DNA from 2 places in the Hoeflea algicola genome. Region 1 is predicted to be linked to the other one. Evidence: riboswitches for the same ligand, from Rfam matches in the RefSeq annotation. Region 1 holds a riboswitch; the other holds the start of a gene.

What was found. Region 1 has a riboswitch for S-adenosylmethionine ahead of OEG84_RS19155 (O-succinylhomoserine sulfhydrylase). Riboswitches for the same ligand answer to the same signal wherever they lie in the genome.
Region 2: linked by a shared signal. The riboswitch ahead of OEG84_RS13855 (homoserine O-succinyltransferase) and the one ahead of OEG84_RS19155 (O-succinylhomoserine sulfhydrylase) in region 1 are both predicted to bind S-adenosylmethionine.

The regions. Positions count from the first base shown of each region.
Region 1 covers NZ_JAOVZR010000001.1:3,939,914-3,946,223, reverse strand. The annotation lists gene OEG84_RS19160 (2'-deoxycytidine 5'-triphosphate deaminase) at 63-1,151, opposite strand; SAM riboswitch at 1,229-1,307, shown strand; gene OEG84_RS19155 (O-succinylhomoserine sulfhydrylase) at 1,355-2,539, shown strand; gene OEG84_RS19150 (CDP-alcohol phosphatidyltransferase family protein) at 2,528-3,151, opposite strand; gene apaG (Co2+/Mg2+ efflux protein ApaG) at 3,339-3,731, shown strand; gene OEG84_RS19140 (TrkH family potassium uptake protein) at 3,758-5,185, shown strand; gene OEG84_RS19135 (Hsp33 family molecular chaperone) at 5,332-6,310, opposite strand, start outside.
Region 2 covers NZ_JAOVZR010000001.1:2,819,354-2,825,663, reverse strand. The annotation lists gene OEG84_RS13875 (ABC-F family ATP-binding cassette domain-containing protein) at 1-1,124, shown strand, start outside; gene OEG84_RS13870 (hypothetical protein) at 1,137-1,511, opposite strand; gene OEG84_RS13865 (AAA family ATPase) at 1,681-2,523, shown strand; gene OEG84_RS13860 (GGDEF domain-containing protein) at 2,669-3,760, shown strand; SAM riboswitch at 3,821-3,898, shown strand; gene OEG84_RS13855 (homoserine O-succinyltransferase) at 3,956-4,894, shown strand; gene OEG84_RS13850 (GNAT family N-acetyltransferase) at 4,899-5,363, shown strand; gene OEG84_RS13845 (hypothetical protein) at 5,534-6,037, shown strand; gene OEG84_RS13840 (vWA domain-containing protein) at 6,102-6,310, shown strand, end outside.

The DNA of each region.
Region 1 (6,310 bases):
GTCAAAACAAGGGCTAATGCGCCTCACCGGAATCGATGCGTCGAGCATTGGCGCCCGTGAAGCTAGCCGCGGAAATGCTTGGAAAGCTTCAGGCCTTGCGCCTGGTAGTTCGATCCCAGCCCCGTTCCATAGAGCGCCTCGGGGCGTTCGAGCATTTTCTCATAGACCAGCCGGCCGACGATCTGGCCGTGTTCGAGGATGAACGGCACCTCGTGGCTGCGCACTTCGAGCACCGCACGGCTGCCAGCGCCGCCGGCTTCGCTATGGCCAAAGCCGGGGTCGAAAAATCCTGCGTAATGAACCCTGAACTCGCCAACCAGCGGGTCGAACGGGGTCATTTCGGCGGCGTAGAGCGGCGGCACGTGCACCGATTCACGGCTGACCAGAATGTAGAATTCGTCCGGATCCAAGATCAGATCAGCGGAGCCGCGATTGTGGATCGGTTCCCAGAAATCGAAGACGTCATGGGCGGCTCGCTTATCAACATCGATCACCGCCGTATGGTGTTTGCCGCGGTAGCCAACCAGCGCATCCGGTCCCTGTCCCTTGAGATCTATCGACAACGCAATGCCGCCGCCTGAGACATTGGCGGCGTCGGAATCCACCAGTGTTTCGGCCTGGTGGAGTTGCGACAGCGCAGTCTCGTCGAGCAACGCATGGCCTTCGCGGAAACGGACCTGCGACAGCCGCGAGCCGGTGCGGACCACGATCGGGAATGTGCGGGGGCTGACCTCCAGCCACAAGGGACCATGATAGCCGGCAGCGATTTTGTCGAATTCCTGGCCGAAATCGGTCATGACCCGGGTAAAAATGTCTAGCCGGCCGGTCGAACTCTTGGGGTTGGCGGAGGCGGAAATCGCCTGTGGCAACGCCAGGCTTTCAAGCAACGGGACAATGTAGACGCAACCGGTTTCGAGCACGGCACCGGCCGACAGGTCGATCTCGTGCATGCTGAGCCGGGCGAGCTTGTCAGTCACCTTGCTGAGCGGTCCTGGAAGGAACGAGGCGCGCACCCGGTAGGCTGTGGCGCCAAGTCGCAGGTCAAGACTGGCGGGCTGGATCTGATCCGCATCAAGCGCCCGGCCAGCCTGCAGCGCACCGTGATCAAACAGGGTTCGGATAGCCCTGTCAGAGAGAATGCCAGCACTCACTTGTTACCGCTCCGTTTCAACTTTGGTCTTGATGGCAAGACACGACGATTGACGCAAGCGCAACGAGATATTAAACACGGTTATCCCGTGGTGATTTGGCCGACCGGCTTGCAGCCACGTTAAACAAGTCGCTAAAAAGGTCGGGTTGCAAAACCGGCTGGCGACTTTCGCAAGCCGGTTTTTTTGTATGTTGGACCAAGACCATGACAAGCAACCATACCCTTCGCCCCGCAACCCAACTCGTGCACGGCGGGTTTACCCGATCCAATTTTGGCGAGACCTCCGAAGCGATCTACATGACGCAAGGTTTCGTCTATGACAGCGCGGAAGCGGCAGAAGCACGCTTCAGGGGCGAAGATCCCGGTTTCATCTATGCGCGTTACGCCAGTCCGACCAACGACATTTTCGAAAAACGCATGTGCTTGATGGAAGGCGCCGAAGAGGCCCGCGCCACCGCCTCGGGCATGGCGGCGGTTTCAGCCGCGCTTCTGTGCCAGCTCAGCGCCGGCGATCATGTGGTTTCGGCGCGGGCACTGTTTGGCTCCTGCCGCTGGGTGATCGATACATTGTTGCCCCGATATGGCATCGAATCGACGCTGGTCGATGGCCGTGATCTCGCCAATTTCGAGGCTGCCATCCGCCCAAACACCAAGGTTTTCTTTCTTGAAAGCCCTGCCAACCCGACGCTTGAAGTGGTTGATATCGCCGGCGTGGCGAAGCTTGCCAACCAGCTTGGCGCCAAGCTGGTGGTCGACAACGTATTCGCCACGCCACTGATGCAGAAGCCGTTGGAACTGGGCGCTCATGTCGTTGCCTATTCGGCGACCAAACACATTGACGGCCAGGGCCGCTGCTTGGGTGGCGTGGTGCTGTCGGACAAGGCGTGGATCGACGAGCATCTGCACGACTATTTCCGCCACACCGGGCCATCGCTGTCACCCTTCAACGCATGGACCCTTCTCAAGGGTCTGGAAACCCTGCCGCTACGAGTGCGCCAGCAAACTAGCAATGCCGGTGCGGTGACCGATTTCCTTGCCGAGCATCCGGCGGTGGCGAAGGTGACCTACCCGGGGCGTGCCGATCACCCGCAAGCTGAAATCTGCGCGCGGCAGATGTCGGGCGGATCGACGCTGGTGGCGTTCGAACTAAAGGGCGGCAAATCCGCAGCGTTCGCGATGCAGAACGCGCTCGAAGTGGTGCGGATTTCCAACAATCTCGGCGATGCCAAGAGCCTGATCACACACCCGGCGACAACCACCCACAAAAACCTGACCGACGAAGCCCGCGACGAGCTGGGGATCGCCCCGGGCATGGTCCGGCTTTCGCTGGGGATCGAGGATGTCCAGGATCTGATTGAGGATTTCGACCGGGCGCTTTCAGGCCTCTAAGATCGGCTCACCAAACACGGCGCGCGCCTGCATGATGCGGGAGAGCGCCGTGTACAGACAGATGACGGCAAACACCCATGCGATGGGTGCGAACCAGGCCGGCCACAGGCAGAACAGCCCGAACACGAAGAAGGTCTCGCTGGCTTCGGCGAGACCGGTGGTGAAATAGATCGATTTGACACCGCGCGCGGTCGACGTCAGCCCCCGCTTCTCAGCGACGATGGCATAGGCGAGGAAACTCGCACCATTGACGTAAAAAGCAAAGATCAGCGCCGCACCGGCCAGACCGTTAGCTGTCGGATCATGAATGACGAAGCCCAGCGGAATGGCACCGTAAAAGACGAAATCGAGGGTGATATCGAGATAGCCCCCGAAATCGGTCTTTTTCGATGCACGGGCGACCGAGCCGTCGAGACCGTCGCCGATGCGGCTGACAAGAATCAACGTCAGCGCCCAGTACATGTGACCCAACGCAATCAGACCAGCGGCGGCAAGCCCGAGCAGGCACGCCGTTACGGTCACATGATCGGCTCTGACGCCCCGCGCCGCAAGCCAGCGTCCCGCGCCGTCGAGCCCGGGCTGGATCAGTTTTCGCGCGGTTCCATCCAACATGAGGTCATCCTTTGATCTTCTCTGGCTGTGATAGCGCGGCTACCACCGATCGTCACGCGCGACCGCCTGGTTCAGGCATCACAATCAGGTCAACACCAATCCAATCATGGGGGTACAGCGGCACGCAGGCGCGGATATGGTTGACGAGAGCGCGACACTGTACAATGAGTGAGCCAAGGAGTGCTGCATGTATCGCGCGTTAACACGTGACATCGAAGTGACTGTCGATCCGTATTATCTCGAGGACCAATCGGACCCCGAGGACGGGCGCTATGTGTGGGGTTACCGCGTGGTAATTACCAACCATTCCGACCAGATCGTCCAGCTCAGAAGCCGGCATTGGAAGATCACAGACGAGAACGGCCTCATTGATGAAGTGCGCGGCCCCGGCGTCGTCGGCGAGCAACCGGTTCTCGGACCCGGCGATACCTATGAATACTCCTCCGGCTGTCCGCTGGACACACCGTCCGGCGTGATGGTCGGCAGCTATCAGATGCAATCATCGGAAGGCGAATTTTTCGATGTTGAGATTCCCGCGTTCTCGCTGGACCTGCCGGGCATGGCAAGAACACTGAATTGACCGCTCTTTCCGAATTCCGGCCCGTCATGCTGGTAACCGGGGTGCTCGTGGGCACACTCGGGCTGGCGATGTTGTTGCCCGCACTTGTCGACCTGGCCGCGGACAATGACGACTGGATGATCTTCGTCAGCGCGGCGATGGTGACGATGCTGTTCGGTTTTGGCCTTTTCATCGCCAATCGCGGCGCACCGAAAGGGCTTTCGACGCGTCAGGCCATGCTGATGACAGTGGTATCGTGGGTTGCCCTGGTGGCGTTTGGCGCGCTGCCGTTTCATTGGTCGGGCATTGTTCCCACTTACACCGACGCCTTTTTCGAATCGATGTCAGGCCTGACCACCACCGGCGCCACGGTGATTACCGGGCTGGATTCGACACCAGTGGGGCTGTTGTTCTGGCGCGGGCTGCTGCAATGGCTCGGCGGCCTCGGCATCATCGTGATGGCGATTGCCGTGCTGCCGATGCTGCAGATCGGCGGCATGCAGCTGTTCAAGGCCGAGGCATTTGACACGGCGGAAAAGATCCTGCCCCGCGCCGCCCAGATTTCCACCTCGATCACCCTGGTGTTCATCGCCATGACCGGGCTCAGCGCGGTGGCCTATATGGCTGTCGGCATGGCGGCGGACGACGCGGTGATTCACGCCATGACAACGGTCGCCACCGGCGGCTTCTCGACCAAGGACGCCTCGATCGGCGCTTTCAACAATCCCGGCGTTGAATGGGTCGCCATCGTGTTCATGACCCTGGGGTCAATCCCGTTCCTGCTTTATGTGCAGATGCTGCAGGGCAAGTTCCGACCATTCCTGGCCGACGAACAGGTCAAGGCGTTCCTGGCGTTTCTTGGCGTGGCGATTCTGATGGCCTGGATGATGGCCCATTTCGGCAAGTTTCATGTCGGTCTGGAGGGGTTGCGGCACTCTGCCTTCAATGTCGTCTCGATTGTCACCGGAACCGGCTATTCCTCAACCGACTACGGCCTCTGGGGCAGCCACGCGGTGGCGTTCTTTTTCATCATCATGTTTGCCGGCGGCTGCGCCGGGTCAACCTCCTGCGGGATCAAGATCTTCCGCTTCCAGGTACTGTTCGAGGCGGTTCGCCAGCACATCGCCCAGGTGATGTATCCGCATGGCGTGTTCAGGGCGCATTTCAACGGAAAGCCGATCGAGGACCGGGTTGTCGCCTCGGTGATGAGCTTCTTCTTCCTGTTCATGGCGTCGTTCGTGGTGCTGGCACTGCTGCTCAGGTTCAGCGGGCTCGACACCATCACCGCCTTGTCCGGCGCCGGCACGGCGCTGTCGAATGTTGGCCCCGGGCTTGGCGACATCATCGGCCCGGCCGGCAATTTCCAATCGCTCAGCGATGTCCAGAAATGGCTGCTGGCCGCCGGCATGCTGCTTGGTCGACTGGAGCTGTTTACCGTGCTGGTTCTGTTCCTGCCGCGCTTCTGGCGGTCTTAAGCGGGCGCAAACAATTGAAACCGGCACCGGTTCTTGGACAGCCCCTGAATGGCAGGGCGCGCACGGCTATTCCAAGCGCTTCATAGCCAGTAGAACCATGAAGCGCTCGGCTGTTCGTCATCTTTCGCCGGAACAGGCAGACGTCGTCAGCCTTCAAATTCCGAGGGATCGAAACGATAGGCAGTCGAGCAGAACTCGCATTGCACCGTGATCGCCCCGTCCTCGACGCTTTCGGCGAGTTCCTCGGCGGAGAAGCCACCCAGCACCTCTCCCAGCCGCTCGCGCGAACAGGAGCACTGATCAAACACCGGCACCGGCGGATAGACCCGCGCACCGCGCTCGTGGAACAGGCGAAACAGCAGCCGCTCGGCGCCAACTTCGGGATCGGTCAACTCGCCTGGCGACACAGTGGCAACCAGCGCCTTGGCTTCGGCCCAGCTGTCATCGTCGGTGATATGGAAGCCCTCGGCCCCCTCCGACTCATCGCCGCCGGGAAGATCTGGTTGCCGCATCCGGTCCGGGGCCTGGGGCAAAAACTGCACGACGATGCCACCGGCGCGCCAACTGTGCCGCGGGTTGCCGTCCTGGTCCTTGTCGAACAGTTCGGCCACGGCCAGACGCACGATCGTCGGGATCTGCTCGGACTGACGGAAATAGGTCTCCGCCATGGCTTCCAGGGTTTCGCCCTTCATTTCGACAATGCCCTGGTAGCGCTGCATGTAGGCGCCCTGGTCGATGGTAAAAGCGAGAATGCCGTTGCCCAGCAGCTCGGTCGGGCTGGTGGTGCCGGCCCGCTCGGCGGCTTCGACGCGATCGGCATCAAAACGCGCATAGGCGCGCAGACTGCCCGGCGTGGTAAAATCGGCCACCATCAGATCCACCGGCCCATCGCCCTTGGTCTGGATGATCAGCTTGCCTTCGAACTTGAGCGAAGTGCCCAGAAGCACGGTCAGCGCGATCGCCTCGGCCAGCAGGCGGGCGACCGGTTCAGGATAATCGTGACGCCCGAGTATGGCATCGATCATCGGGCCAAGCTGAACGGTACGACCGCGCACGTCGAGGCCATCAACCTCGAAGGGCAGCACGCAATCATCGCCGGCAAAGCCCGGCTCGCCGAGGGTGCGG
Region 2 (6,310 bases), 1.1 Mb from region 1:
ATGGCGTGACCGCGCGACGCAAGCGCAACATGCGGCGGCTGTCTGACCTCAAGACCATGCGTGCCGAGCATCGTGGCCACAAGGGCCCGCAAGGGCGGATCAACGCACAGGTTGCCGAGGGTCGCGATTCGGGCAAGCTGGTAATCGAGGCGGAAAATATATCCAAGAGTTATGGCGGAGCGCCGGTGGTGCGCGATGTCTCGATGCGGATCAATCGCGGCGACTGCATCGGTATTGTTGGTCCGAACGGCGCCGGCAAAACAACCTTGCTGAAGATGCTGATCGGGGAACTCAAGACCGATACCGGTTTTGTGCGACACGGCTCAAAGCTCGATATCGCCGTGCTCGACCAGCGCCGCGAAGTACTCAATCCGGAAGAGACGCTGGCGCATTATCTCACCGATGGGCGCGGTGACAATCTTCTGGTCAACGGCGAAGCCAAGCATGTTACGGGTTACATGAAGGATTTCCTGTTCCAGCCGGAGCAGGCGCGCACACCGATCCGCAATCTGTCGGGCGGCGAAAAGGCCCGGCTGGTGCTGGCGCGAATTCTGGCGCGCCCATCAAACCTGCTGATCCTTGACGAGCCGACCAACGACCTCGACATGGAAACGCTGGACCTGTTGCAGGAGGTGGTTTCATCCTATCCCGGCACCGTGATCCTGGTCAGCCATGACCGTGATTTTCTCGACCGTACTGTGACATCGACGCTGGCGCCGGCCGACCAGGCCAATCCGGACGGACGCTGGATCGCCTATGCCGGTGGTTACACCGACATGCTGGCCCAGCGCGGCGAGGAAGCGCGCGAGAAAAAGGCAAAACAGGCTCAGGAGGCGGGCCGCACGTCCGCTGGTTCAAAGCCCGCTGCGCCTGCGCGCGAAAATGCGCGCAAGCTGTCCTACAAGCAGAAATTTGCGCTTGAATCATTGCCCGGCAAGATCGCCGCCGGGCAAGAAAAACTTGCGAAAATCGAGGCCGAAATGGCCGATCCGGCGCTATTTGCCAAGGACCCCGACGGGTTTTCCGCCCGCGCCAAGGCGCACCTGGCGCTGAAAGCCGAGATCGAGGCGCTGGAAGGCGAATGGATGGAACTCGAAATGCTGCGCGAGGAAATCGAGGGTTGAAAAGCGGGCGGCCTATTTTGCCTCTTCCACCGACGCAACCACGAATGTGTGCAGCTCATCTTCACCGTGATCGCGGATCGACACATACTCGCCCGGTTTGAAGACGTGGTTGGAGAACCGGAAACCGGTTTCATCGTCGTCATCTCTGTCGGGTTCATAGTCGATAATCCAGCCACCTTTGGGGTGGTGAACAAGATAGCCGAGTTCGGACCGTTCGCCGTCCCAGAAGCGGGTGACGGTGGCTGATGACGGCGATTTCTCCCAGGCCGCCTGGTCAAGATGGCCATCTGCGTCGAGCGGGGCATGAATGTCGTAGCCGCGATGCTGGTTGCCTTCGGGAAAATCCTTGTTGCGGGCCATGGTCAGGTGAATGTGGTAGAGCGTCATATTGGTCTCCAGTCGATTGGCTTTTTCCGGGTCAGGTCTATCGTGTGCCGACCGTGATCGATCCGCATTGATCTGGCGCAAGTTATGCTAGCGGGTTGCGCGCAGCGCCGGTTATGGTGTTGAACGTGGCATGAAACGAGGCCGCAATTGGGGCGGCGCAGGAGAGCTTATGAAGTTTGAAGGCACAGCGGCCTATGTTGCCGAAAAGGACCTTACCATCGCGGTCAATGCGGCGATCCGGCTGGAACGACCGCTTCTGGTCAAGGGCGAGCCAGGAACCGGCAAGACCGAATTGGCCCACCAGGTGGCGCAATCGCTCGGGCTCGACCTGATCGAATGGTCGATAAAATCGACCACCAAGGCGCAGCAGGGGCTTTACGAGTATGACGCGGTCAGCCGTTTGCGGGATAGCCAACTCGGAGACGAACGAGTCAACGATGTCGCCAACTACATCCGCCGCGGCAAATTGTGGGATGCGTTTGCGGCCGACAAGAAGACGGTGTTGCTGATTGACGAGATCGATAAGGCCGATATCGAATTCCCGAACGATCTGCTGCAGGAACTCGATCGGATGGAGTTCTTTGTCTACGAGACCGGCGAGACGATTCGCGCCCGGCAGCGGCCGATCGTGATCATTACTTCCAACAACGAAAAAGAGCTTCCCGACGCGTTTTTGCGACGTTGCTTTTTCCATTATATCCGGTTTCCGGAAATGGAAACGCTGCAGCGCATCGTCGATGTGCACTATCCCGGCATCAAGCAGACGCTGGTGCGCGAGGCGTTGACCCAGTTTTATGCGATCCGCGAAACCGGCGGGCTGAAGAAGAAACCCTCCACATCCGAGGCGCTGGATTGGATCCGATTGCTGGTCGCCGATGACGTGACACCCGAGACGCTGCGAGGCGACGCCAGAAATGCACTGCCGAAACTGCACGGCGCGCTACTCAAGAACGAGCAGGATGTGCACCTGTTCGAGCGGTTGGCATTTCTGGCGCGCCAGCGAGGAAATTAGGCTTCCGGCCAATTTTCTTGGTGCAGGTAATCAAATAGCGACTTTTTGCTGCCATCCTGTTCGGGAAGCGAAATAGCGAAAGGTCAGCCTGTTGCCATATGCCGACGTGTCATATCAATGGCTTGGACCTGGAATATTTATTTCCATGGCAGCGGCATTTCTGTTGTTGTTCCTGCATGACCGCAAACGCACAGCTGCCTTGCACTTCTCCGGGGCGTTTTTTTGCGCCACCGTGGGATATACGCAGATCCTGCTGATTGATGGAGACTTGAGGCGGGCCAGCGTGCTGGTGACGATGCTGACGGCATTTGGCAGCTATGTCTTGTTGCTGAAGGGGATGTCGCGGCTGCACAAGCGCCCGTTTCCGTTGCTGTTATTCCTGCTGCCATGCGTGGTCGCCGTCGGCTTTTTTGCGGCATCCAAATCCGATCCGGCTGTGTTGGGGCTAAGGATTGCGGGGGTTTACGGGTTCATGGTGGTTGTTGACATCATGTGCGGGGTTATTGCCTGGCGCAGTGCGGCCCACCACATCGACAGGGTCATCGCCGTGATCTTTCTGTGCCAGGCGGCTGTTATCAGTCTGCTCGTCGGCCAATTGCTTATGCCCGGGGCGGAAAAGTTGAATATGGCAACGTTTGGAGCCTCGCATTTTGCCATTACCATGCGAACCGCCAATGCGCTGTTCGGTATCGCGCTCGGGATCGGGTTGTTTGTCCGGTTCGGCGTAATCGAAGTCGAGCGACTGACGCGGCTGGCAGGCACCGACCCGCTGACCGGGCTTCTCAACCGGCGGGCTTTTGAAACAGCGGCGCAAACGCTCCGATCGGTTTCAGAGCCACTGCCAACCGGCCTGATTGTCTGCGATATCGATCACTTCAAGCGCATCAATGATAATTACGGGCACGAAGTGGGTGACCGGACGCTCATGGCTTTCGCCAAGCTGTTGGTCGAGGAGGCTCCTGATACAGCGATCTGCACGCGGCTCGGCGGCGAGGAGTTTTGCGTCTTGCTGACGGGGGCAACCGCCGAAATGACTCAGTTGGTCGCCACGCGGTTGCGAGTGGCGATCGAGCAGATGCAACTGGGTGTAGAGACTGGCCAGTTGACGCTGACGGCTAGTTTTGGTTGGTGTGAACTGGCGCCGGCAGACGATCTGCGCGCGGCGATGGCCAATGCCGATGCCGCTGTGTACCAGGCCAAGAATGACGGCCGTAATCTGGTGCGCATGGCCGGGTGACAGGCAGTGGCGGATCGTCGGCTGCCGCTTTTTCTTGACCCGCCCCGGGCAAGCCGCTAATTTTTACGTCGTGGTGATTTGGCCGGCCGGCTTGCAGCCACGTAAAACAACTCGCTAAATGGCCGACGGGACCACCTCCCTCCGGACCGGCAGCGTATTCCCGCAGGCCGGTTTTTTGTTGGAGGTCAGTGCGTCATGCCGATCCGTATTCCCGATGGTCTTCCCGCCCGCAAGGTGCTGGTCAAGGAAGGCGTGCAAATTCTGGATGAATCGATTGCCGTCAGGCAGGATATTCGCCCGCTGCATATCGGGCTGCTGAACCTGATGCCCAACAAGATCGCCACCGAAACGCAGATCGCCCGGCTGGTCGGGGCCTCGCCGCTGCAGGTCGAACTGACCCTGGTGCGAATTGGCTCGCATGCCGCAAAGAACACCTCGGAAGATCATCTGATCAATTTCTACCATACTTGGGAGGAAGTGAAGCACCGCAAGTTTGATGGCTTCATCATCACCGGTGCGCCGATCGAGACATTGCCGTTCGACGATGTGACCTATTGGGAAGAACTCAAGGAAATCCTCGACTGGACGACGACCCATGTGCATTCAAGTTTCTTCGTCTGCTGGGGGGCGATGGCTGCTGCCTGGCATTTCCACCGGGTGCCCAAGCGGGCGCTTGAGCAAAAAGCATTCGGCATCTATCGGCACCGCAATCTCAACCCGGCCTCGCCCTATCTGATGGGATTTTCCGATGATTTCCAGGTGTCCGTGTCGCGCTGGACCGAGGTGCGGCGCGAGGATTTGACGCCGGACTTCGAAGTGCTGATGGAAAGCGACCAGACCGGACTTTGCCTGTTGCACGAGGCGTTCGCCAATCGGCTCTATATCTTCAATCACATCGAGTATGATTCCGGCACGCTGGCGGAAGAATATTTCCGCGACACCAAGGCGGGAACGCCGGTGGCGTTGCCGCACAACTATTTTCCGGATAATGATCCTGGAAAAAAGCCGCAGAACCGCTGGCGCAGCCATGCGTTCCTGCTGTTTGGCAACTGGATCAATCAGGTTTACCAGACCACGCCTTTCAATATTGAAGACATCGGTGAAGATCGTTCGTTGGCGCAGGCGGGGGAGTGAATTGATGGCAGCGAAGCTGGAAATTCGACCGATTGCCGCTGACGATGCCGTGGCATGGCGCGCCCTGTGGAAGGCTTATCTCGAGTTTTACGAATCAAGCGTGCCCGACGAGGTCTACCAGACCACATTCTCACGGCTTGTTTCGGATCATGCGGCGGGGGACGCTTCGTTTTACGAACCCCGCGGATTGTTGGCGCTGCTCGATGGAAAGCAGGTAGGTCTGGTGCATTATTTCTATCACCGTCATTGCTGGCGTATCGAACAGGTTTGTTACCTGCAGGATCTGTTTGCTGCGCCGGACGTGCGCGGTACGGGTGTCGGACGTGCGCTGATCGAGGCTGTCTATGCCCAGGCAGATGCGGACGGGTGCCCCAATGTCTACTGGATGACCCAGGAATTCAACGCGCAGGCGCGCAAGCTCTATGACCGCATCGCCACGCTGACCCCGTTTGTCAAATACAGCCGGTAACGATGAGCCGTCATGGCTGCATCAGGGGAAGCCGGCCATGGCCGTTTTCGAGTTCTTTCCCCCGTCTGGCCTGATGCCTGCAGATATGAGAAACTGCGGGCAAGGTGTTTCTTCAATGATGACCCGTTGATGGGGTGCTTTTACGGTGGATTGCGTCGGGAGCGACGGACATGGCCGTGCGCGAAGACAGGACGTTTGAAAAAGTCGTCATCGGCTTGATCGCCATCGCCGGTGTGCTGTTTGCTTATGGCTGGGCCACGCGCGACGATCCGGCGGAAAAACCTTACCTCAAGATCGCCGGCGGCGGGTTTGTCTACAATTATAGGGTTGCCGATGTGTTTTACGGCTTCACCGCCTACGTGATGAAGCCGCTGCCGATCGGATCCTGGCTGATCGCCGAATTCGAGGATCCCGACGGCGGACCGCCGATGAGTGTCGAAACGCGGTTGCATGCGCGCAGCGTCCGCTACGGGGTTCGTTCGCCGAGCATTCGTGGTGTCATGGCAGGCAAGCCCTATCATGTCTCGATCGGGCTCTATAACCGCACCCGAACCAAGTTGTTGTGGGCGGGCGAGAAGGATTTTGTCAGCCAGCTCGACGACACGGTGGTGCCCGACAAGCCGCTCGTTATCGGCCCCGGCTATCACCCGAATCCGGAATTGGGTGGTAGCTGATTTGTGCGTCTAAAAGCTCTGAAGCGGTTGGCATTCAGCACTCGATGCGGTTAATGTCGCGCCCATGTTTCTGCCATTTTTTCTAGAACTCAAAGCCGCCAAGATCCCGGTTTCGTTGCGCGAGTACCTCACGCTGGTTGAGGCACTGGAGACCGGGCTGGCGCGTTTCGACGTCGAGGAGTTCTACTATCTGGCGCGCGCCAGCCTGGTGAAGGACGAGCGTCACATTGATCGTTTCGACCAGGTGTTCTCGCATTATTTCCGTGGTGTGGA